One region of the Enterobacter sp. H2G27 genome, then DNA from elsewhere that is predicted to be linked to it. Evidence: riboswitches for the same ligand, from Rfam matches in the RefSeq annotation. Region 1 holds a riboswitch; each other region holds the start of a gene.
The links. Region 1 has a riboswitch for thiamine pyrophosphate ahead of thiM (hydroxyethylthiazole kinase). Riboswitches for the same ligand answer to the same signal wherever they lie in the genome.
Positions count from the first base shown of each region.

Region 2: another riboswitch for thiamine pyrophosphate. It lies ahead of thiC (phosphomethylpyrimidine synthase ThiC); the one in region 1 lies ahead of thiM (hydroxyethylthiazole kinase).
Region 3: another riboswitch for thiamine pyrophosphate. It lies ahead of thiB (thiamine ABC transporter substrate binding subunit); the one in region 1 lies ahead of thiM (hydroxyethylthiazole kinase).

Region 1 covers NZ_JBSVSI010000001.1:2,735,249-2,737,512, reverse strand. The annotation lists gene ACW9E7_RS12970 (YadA C-terminal domain-containing protein) at 1-420, opposite strand, end outside; TPP riboswitch at 1,033-1,129, shown strand; gene thiM (hydroxyethylthiazole kinase) at 1,165-1,935, shown strand; gene thiD (bifunctional hydroxymethylpyrimidine kinase/phosphomethylpyrimidine kinase) at 1,932-2,264, shown strand, end outside.
Region 2 covers NZ_JBSVSI010000001.1:4,554,603-4,556,866, forward strand. The annotation lists gene thiC (phosphomethylpyrimidine synthase ThiC) at 1-1,292, opposite strand, end outside; TPP riboswitch at 1,372-1,480, opposite strand; gene rsd (sigma D regulator) at 1,535-2,032, opposite strand; gene nudC (NAD(+) diphosphatase) at 2,128-2,264, shown strand, end outside.
Region 3 covers NZ_JBSVSI010000001.1:486,753-489,016, forward strand. The annotation lists gene thiB (thiamine ABC transporter substrate binding subunit) at 1-852, opposite strand, end outside; TPP riboswitch at 884-984, opposite strand; gene sgrR (HTH-type transcriptional regulator SgrR) at 1,021-2,264, opposite strand, start outside.

The DNA of each region.
Region 1 (2,264 bases):
TAAAGCCGCGTCTGCTTTATTATTAGTGTTATCAATCAATATATTCTGTTTGTTATCAGTGATTGTCTGATCTGCTTTGTAATCGTCGACTTTCTGATTAAGGATAGCGTTAGCTTGAGTGTTAGTATTTACGCCATCTTGAGCGGTGTTAGCTGTATCTTGTGCTTTATTAATAGCTGTATTTGCTCTGTCAATATCGCCCTGAAGGTTATAGATTTGCCCGTCTTGCTTAATGTTACTCCCCTCGATGTTATCAAGGTTATAGGCGGTTTTATCGGTACCCTGAATTTGAATGTGAGCACCTGGATTGTTGACGTTATCGTCAAGGTTTATGTTTACTTCCGCAGCATTTGCAGTATTCATTGAACCAGCAAACACAAAACCAAAAACAGCGATAGCTGTTGTATTTAAATAGTTCATTTTAAAGCTCTCATCATCACTACAAGAAAAAAAGTAAGGGCGCTATCCTGGCGGGAAGATACAACGTCTTGTTATATCTGAAATAATTCACGATCAACGTTGAAAGTTTTGGTTTGATAACTTATTTCGTAACGTGCAGTAACTATCTATGAATGTGTAATTTTGATTATTGATCTAAATCATAAATAGCAGGAATAGCTAAACGAGTCGTTCCAGAAAAGCTCGGCTTAATAATCTTATAATACAATAAGATAGCGATTCATAATGGATGAGAGTCAAATTAGATATAAAACACTAATGCATTAAATATATTTAAGTGTTTTGATTTGAATGGGTTAATAATACACATAACAGTTTATGTAAATTTATGGTTTTTTGCCGATTATTTATTATCGAACCTTTCGTCAGCTTCGAATGAAAATAAATTCAGCTCATTTTTGTTCCGGGATATACTAGGAGAAAATATTTATGTTGAAGATGCTAGCGAAAAAGTGTTTAGGGAGATTCATAACGCGATCGCTGCCGTGATAAATCAAAACCGCTTGCGCCTGACCTGTGGCCACGGTTACACTGATTGAGAACATTGATTTCAATAAATCATTGTTTTAAAAGTATTTTGACTCGGGGTGCCCTTCCTTGTGAAGGCTGAGAAATACCCGTATTACCTGATCTGGATAATGCCAGCGTAGGGAAGTCAGATGCCTTCCCGGTCATCGCTTCTTCACGCAAGGCAGGAGCGAACCCATGCAGCCTGACCTGCTCGATTTACACGTTTTACATCACTTCCGCACCCGTTCTCCACTGACCCATTGTATGACCAATGATGTCGTACAGACCTTTACGGCCAACGTTCTGCTGGCGCTTGGCGCATCACCCGCGATGGTGATTGAGGCCGAAGAGGCTGAACAGTTTGCTGCGATCGCCGATGCGCTGCTGGTCAACGTTGGCACGCTGACCGCGCCGCGCGCCCAGTCGATGCGCCGGGCGATTGAGAGCGCGGTGGCGGCAGGCAAGCCCTGGACGCTGGACCCGGTTGCCGTGGGCGCCCTGGCGTTCCGCACCCGTTTTTGCCATCAAATTCTTGCCCTGAAACCGGCGGCCATTCGCGGCAATGCCTCTGAAATCCTTGCTCTTGCCGGGATGAGCCCGGGTGGGCGCGGCGTTGATACGACCGATACCGCCGCCAGCGCGGTGCCCGCTGCACAGGCGCTGGCCCGCCAGACCAATGCCGTTGTGGTCGTCACCGGCGAGGTGGATTACATCACGGACGGGCAACGTACCCGAACGGTTACCGGCGGCGATCCGCTGATGACGCGCGTGGTAGGCACCGGATGCGCGCTTTCTGCCGTTGTGGCGGCGAGCTGTTCGCTGCCGGGTGACCGGCTGGATAACATTGCAGCCGCCTGCGGATGGATGAAGCGAGCCGGAACGGTAGCCGTTACGCACTCCCTTGGCCCGGGCAGTTTTGCCAGCGCGTTCCTCGACGCGCTCTATACGCTGGAGGAGCAGGCATGAAGCGGATTAACGCCCTGACCATTGCCGGCACCGATCCCAGCGGCGGCGCGGGTATCCAGGCTGACCTGAAAACATTCTCGGCCCTTGGCGCGTACGGCTGCTCGGTCATTACCGCGCTGGTGGCGCAAAACACGCGCGGCGTGCAGTCGGTCTACCGTATTGAGCCAGATTTTGTTGCCGCGCAGCTGGATTCTGTGTTCAGCGACGTGCGCATCGATACCACCAAGATCGGCATGCTGGCCGAGACGGATATTGTGGAAGCGGTGGCCGAGCGGCTTAAACGCTATCAGGTGCAAAACGTGGTGCTGGATACCGTCATGCTGGCAAAA
Region 2 (2,264 bases), 1.8 Mb from region 1:
ATCACCTGCACGTCATACTCCCAGGCGATTTTGGTCAGTTCGCCCAGCGTGTGCAGCTCGGCAAACTGCGCTTCGTCGTTGGCGTCACGGATGGAGCCCGGGCGCAGGCCGTCGCCCAGTGACAGAGAGACGTCATAGGCGGCGCAGATCTCGCAAATTTCGCGGAAGTGTTCGTAGAGGAAGTTTTCCCGGTGATGGGAGAGGCACCACTTCGCCATGATGGAGCCGCCGCGCGAGACGATGCCGGTCAGACGCTTCGCGGTCATCGGCACGTAGCGCAGCAGCACGCCCGCGTGAATGGTGAAGTAGTCCACGCCCTGCTCGGCCTGCTCCAGCAGGGTGTCGCGGAACGCTTCCCAGGTGAGGTCTTCGGCAATGCCGTTGACCTTCTCCAGCGCCTGATAAATCGGGACGGTGCCGATCGGCACCGGGCTGTTACGCAGGATCCATTCGCGGGTTTCATGGATATAGCGGCCGGTGGAAAGATCCATTACCGTATCCGCACCCCAGCGCGTGGACCAGACCAGCTTTTCCACCTCTTCTTCGATGGAGGAGGTGACGGCCGAGTTACCGATGTTCGCGTTGACCTTCACCAGGAAGTTGCGGCCGATAATCATCGGCTCGGACTCCGGGTGGTTGATGTTGGCGGGGATAATCGCGCGCCCGGCGGCCACTTCGTCACGCACAAACTCCGGCGTGATGTTCTCCGGCAGGCGAGCGCCAAAGCCTTCACCAGGATGCTGATAGCGCAGCACTTCGCTGCGGATACGCTCGCGACCCATGTTTTCACGGATGGCGATGAACTCCATCTCCGGCGTGACGATACCCTGGCGGGCGTAGTGCAGCTGGGTCACGCATTTACCTGCTTTAGCACGTTTTGGCGTCAGCAGGCCGGTAAAGCGCAGCTCGTCCAGACCGTCGTCGGCCAGGCGCTCTTTGGTGTACGCAGAGCTGAGCACGCTCAGCTCTTCGCAGTCGTTACGCGCGTCAATCCACGGCTGGCGCAGCTTTGCCAGCCCCTGCTGGACGTTGATGGCAACATCAGGATCGCCGTATGGGCCGGAGGTGTCATACACCGGCACGGCTTCGTTGTCTTCATACTGCGGATTCTCTTTGCTGCCGCCGATAAGCGTCGGGCTGAGGTGGATTTCGCGCATCGGAACGCGAATATCGTCCTGCGAGCCGGAAATGTAGATGCGTTTCGAGTTCGGGAAAGCAGTGCTTTCCAGGGTATCGATGAAGTGTTGGGCCTGTGCGCGCTGTTCGCGGCGGGTCAGTTTTGCAGTAGACATAGCTCATTCCAAAAGTGAAGGACATGGCTTGTCAGACGACGGATGAAGCAAGAGAGGATCGCCCGGGGGGCGATACAACAGCAGTGTGACTCTTGTTCCCTTCGCAGGTATTAGCCTGATCAGGTTCCGCGGATCCCGAATTAACGGTCTCAGCCCGGCTTTCGCTCTGGGCACTCCGACAAGAAAAATCCCCCTCGTGAGAGGGGCGAATGGTTGTAAATTACTCGTTAACGATTAAGAACTCAAGCAGGGCGCGCGACGTTCTCTTCGTTACTGATGTTCAAATCATTGTCCAGGGCGAGAGAGATCAGCTTATCTTCCAGCGTGAATCGCTCCTCCAGCGCTTCGCCGAGGTCGGATAGCGCTTTCTGGAACTCAAGATAGTTATCGTGATCGATGGCATTCTCGAGCGCGGAATCATAGTAATCCATGATCTGCTGGGTATTGGCTTCCAGCAGCGGATAGAGCTTGCTGGCCGCTAAATACGGCGTTGTCCCTTCCATTTCGCGGATAATGCGTTCATAAATATTGAAATGGCCGTCGGACAGATAGTCGACCAGGCCCTGACAAAAATCATCCAGCGCTTTTTCGTTCAGTCGCATAAACGATTCTTTGCCAGGCTTAATGCCGACCAGATTGTAATAAGCCACGAGTAGATGCTTGCGCACATGCAGCCAGCGATCCACCAGTTTGTTACTTCCTCTAACGCGCTCAGTCAGGCTTTCTAGCTGGTTTAACATGGTCGACTCCGCAAAGTGTAGGATTGAATCTGCTCATCCAGAATGTAACCACAATGCTAACAACATGTCAGTGAAGCGAAGGTAGTGCAATAGATATGGATCGTATTATTGAAAAATCAGATCTGGGTTGGTGGATCGTCAGCCACGAACAAAAATTATGGTTGCCCGGTGGAGAACTGCCCTACGGTGCGGCGGAAACGTTCGATCTCGTGGGCCAGCCTGCGCTAGAGAT
Region 3 (2,264 bases), 2.2 Mb from region 1:
AACCGGATACATCCAGTTGCCTGCGGGAATCGCATTCTGGAACGCCGGTGAAACCATAAACTTCAGGAACTTCTCGGCCAGCTCCGGCTGTTTGCTGGCAGCGGTACGCGCGGCCACTTCCACCTGCAGATAGTGCCCTTCAGCAAAATTAGCGGCAGCGTAGTTATCTTTCTTCTCGGCGATAATGTGGTAGGCCGGAGAGGTGGTGTAGCTCAGCACCAGGTCGCTTTCGCCTTTGAGGAACAGGCCGTAGGCTTCGCTCCAGCCTTTGGTGACGGTGACGGTTTTAGCGGCCAGTTTCTGCCACGCCTCCGGCGCTTTATCCCCATAAACCTTTTGCATCCACAGCAGCAGGCCCAGGCCTGGCGTACTGGTGCGCGGATCTTCATAAATCACGCGCCATTTCTGGTCACTTTCCACCAGCTCTTTCAGGCTCTTCGGCGGGTTTTTCAGCTTATTTTTGTCGTAAACAAAAGCAAAGTAGCCATAGTCGAACGGCACAAAGGTGTCGTTTTTCCAGCCGCCCGGCACGTTAACGGCATTTGCCGCTACGCCGCTTTTGGCAAACAGTTTGGTTTGCGAGGCGGCTTCCAGCAGGTTGTTATCCAGCCCGAGCACCACGTCGGCCTTGCTGTTTTTCCCTTCCATACGCAGACGGTTGAGCAGCGACACGCCATCTTCCAGAGCCACGAACTTCAGCTCGCAGTTACAGTCCGCTTCAAAGGCTTTTTTAACCACCGGGCCAGGGCCCCAGTCGGCAGAGAAGGAGTCATAGGTGTAGACCGTCAGGACGGGCTTCGCAAAAGCAGGCAGCGCAAACAGCGCCAGCAGGGGAAGAACTTTTTTTAACACTTTGCACCTCAAGGTTGAGTGGCAAAGGATTTTGAGCGACAGCCTCAAATCCCTTCGCCGGCGTTATCCGGATCAGGTTCGACGGGTATTATCTCAGCGCACATCTGTGATGCAGCACCCCGTTGAGAACGGCGCTATTGTAATGATTTGGTGAATATTACGAAAGCGTTATGGCTCCGGGGGCGCAAACCAGGCGGATTTAAAATCAAACCAGCCCAGGGTGTTCATCCGCAGGCCGCGCATGCTGCGCTGGCCCTGGATCATCAGCCAGTGGTGGATCAGCGGGACGATCGCCTGCTCGGCCAGCAGCTGCTGGCACCAAACGGCAAGGTTCATCTCGCCCGATCGCCACAGGGCGGCGTCCTGCTGCCAGTCCCGATCGATGCAGTGCTGGATCAGCGGTACTTCATACAGATGTGAAAATAATGAAAAATCGAGCGGCAGGGTAAAATTAGCGCTGTTGAGCCAGATATCGCTGGCGATCTCTCCCTGATGCCATTCGTCATAGTCCACTTCTCTTACCTCTAACTTGACCCCCTCGGCTGCCAGCAAGCGGGTCATGATCCTCGCGATAAAACGATGCTCCACGTGCTCGCGGTAGTAGGTCAGGGTGATGGACTCCAGCCCTGCGGGTTTGTCGCAGTGCGACGGCCGGGCGTGGTGCCAGCGCGGAAGCAGACCGTAGGCCGGAAACCAGTATGTCTGGTACTGCTCTTCCGCATGGTAGATCAGATTGGAAGGGGACAGCACGTGGCTGATCCACTTGCGGACGCCCTGGTTTGCCCCGCGGTGGGTGCGGCGGTCAAACAGGAGATAGTAGCATCCTTCCTCCAGGCGGCTCTCCACGGCCTTTTCTCCGGTGGTGGGGCCTTCAAGCGTCAGACCGCAGCTCAGGTCTTCATTGAGATCAGGCAATACCCACACGTTCACTTCGTCGATCAGCGCCCGATAGCCAAAGTAGTCATCGAACGCGCGGATTTTCAGCTGGTTGCTGTTATTGCGGGACACGGCGTAGGGCCCGGTGCCAATTGGCAGGCTGGCAAAATTGTTCATCGATTCCCACTCGCCGGGCAAAATCATCGACGGTACATAGCCCAGCAGCCAGGGAAGCCACTTGTCCTGCTGCGACAGCTCAATGTCCAGCGTCCAGGCCGTGGGGGAATGGATGCGCGAAATATGCGAGTAGAGCGGCAGCCTGCGGGCGCGTTCCAGAGAGGCGATGACGTCGTGCATTTCCAGCTCGCGGCCGTGGTGAAAGTGGATGCCGGGGCGTAAGAAGAAGCGCCAGTGGCGCGGGGAAAGCTGCTGCCAGTGATGGGCAATATCCGCCTCCAGTTCCCCGTTTTCCTCATTTATGCGCGTCAGGCCGCTGAAGATTTGTCGGGCCATGTGGGTTTCCGAGCGGCGTAACG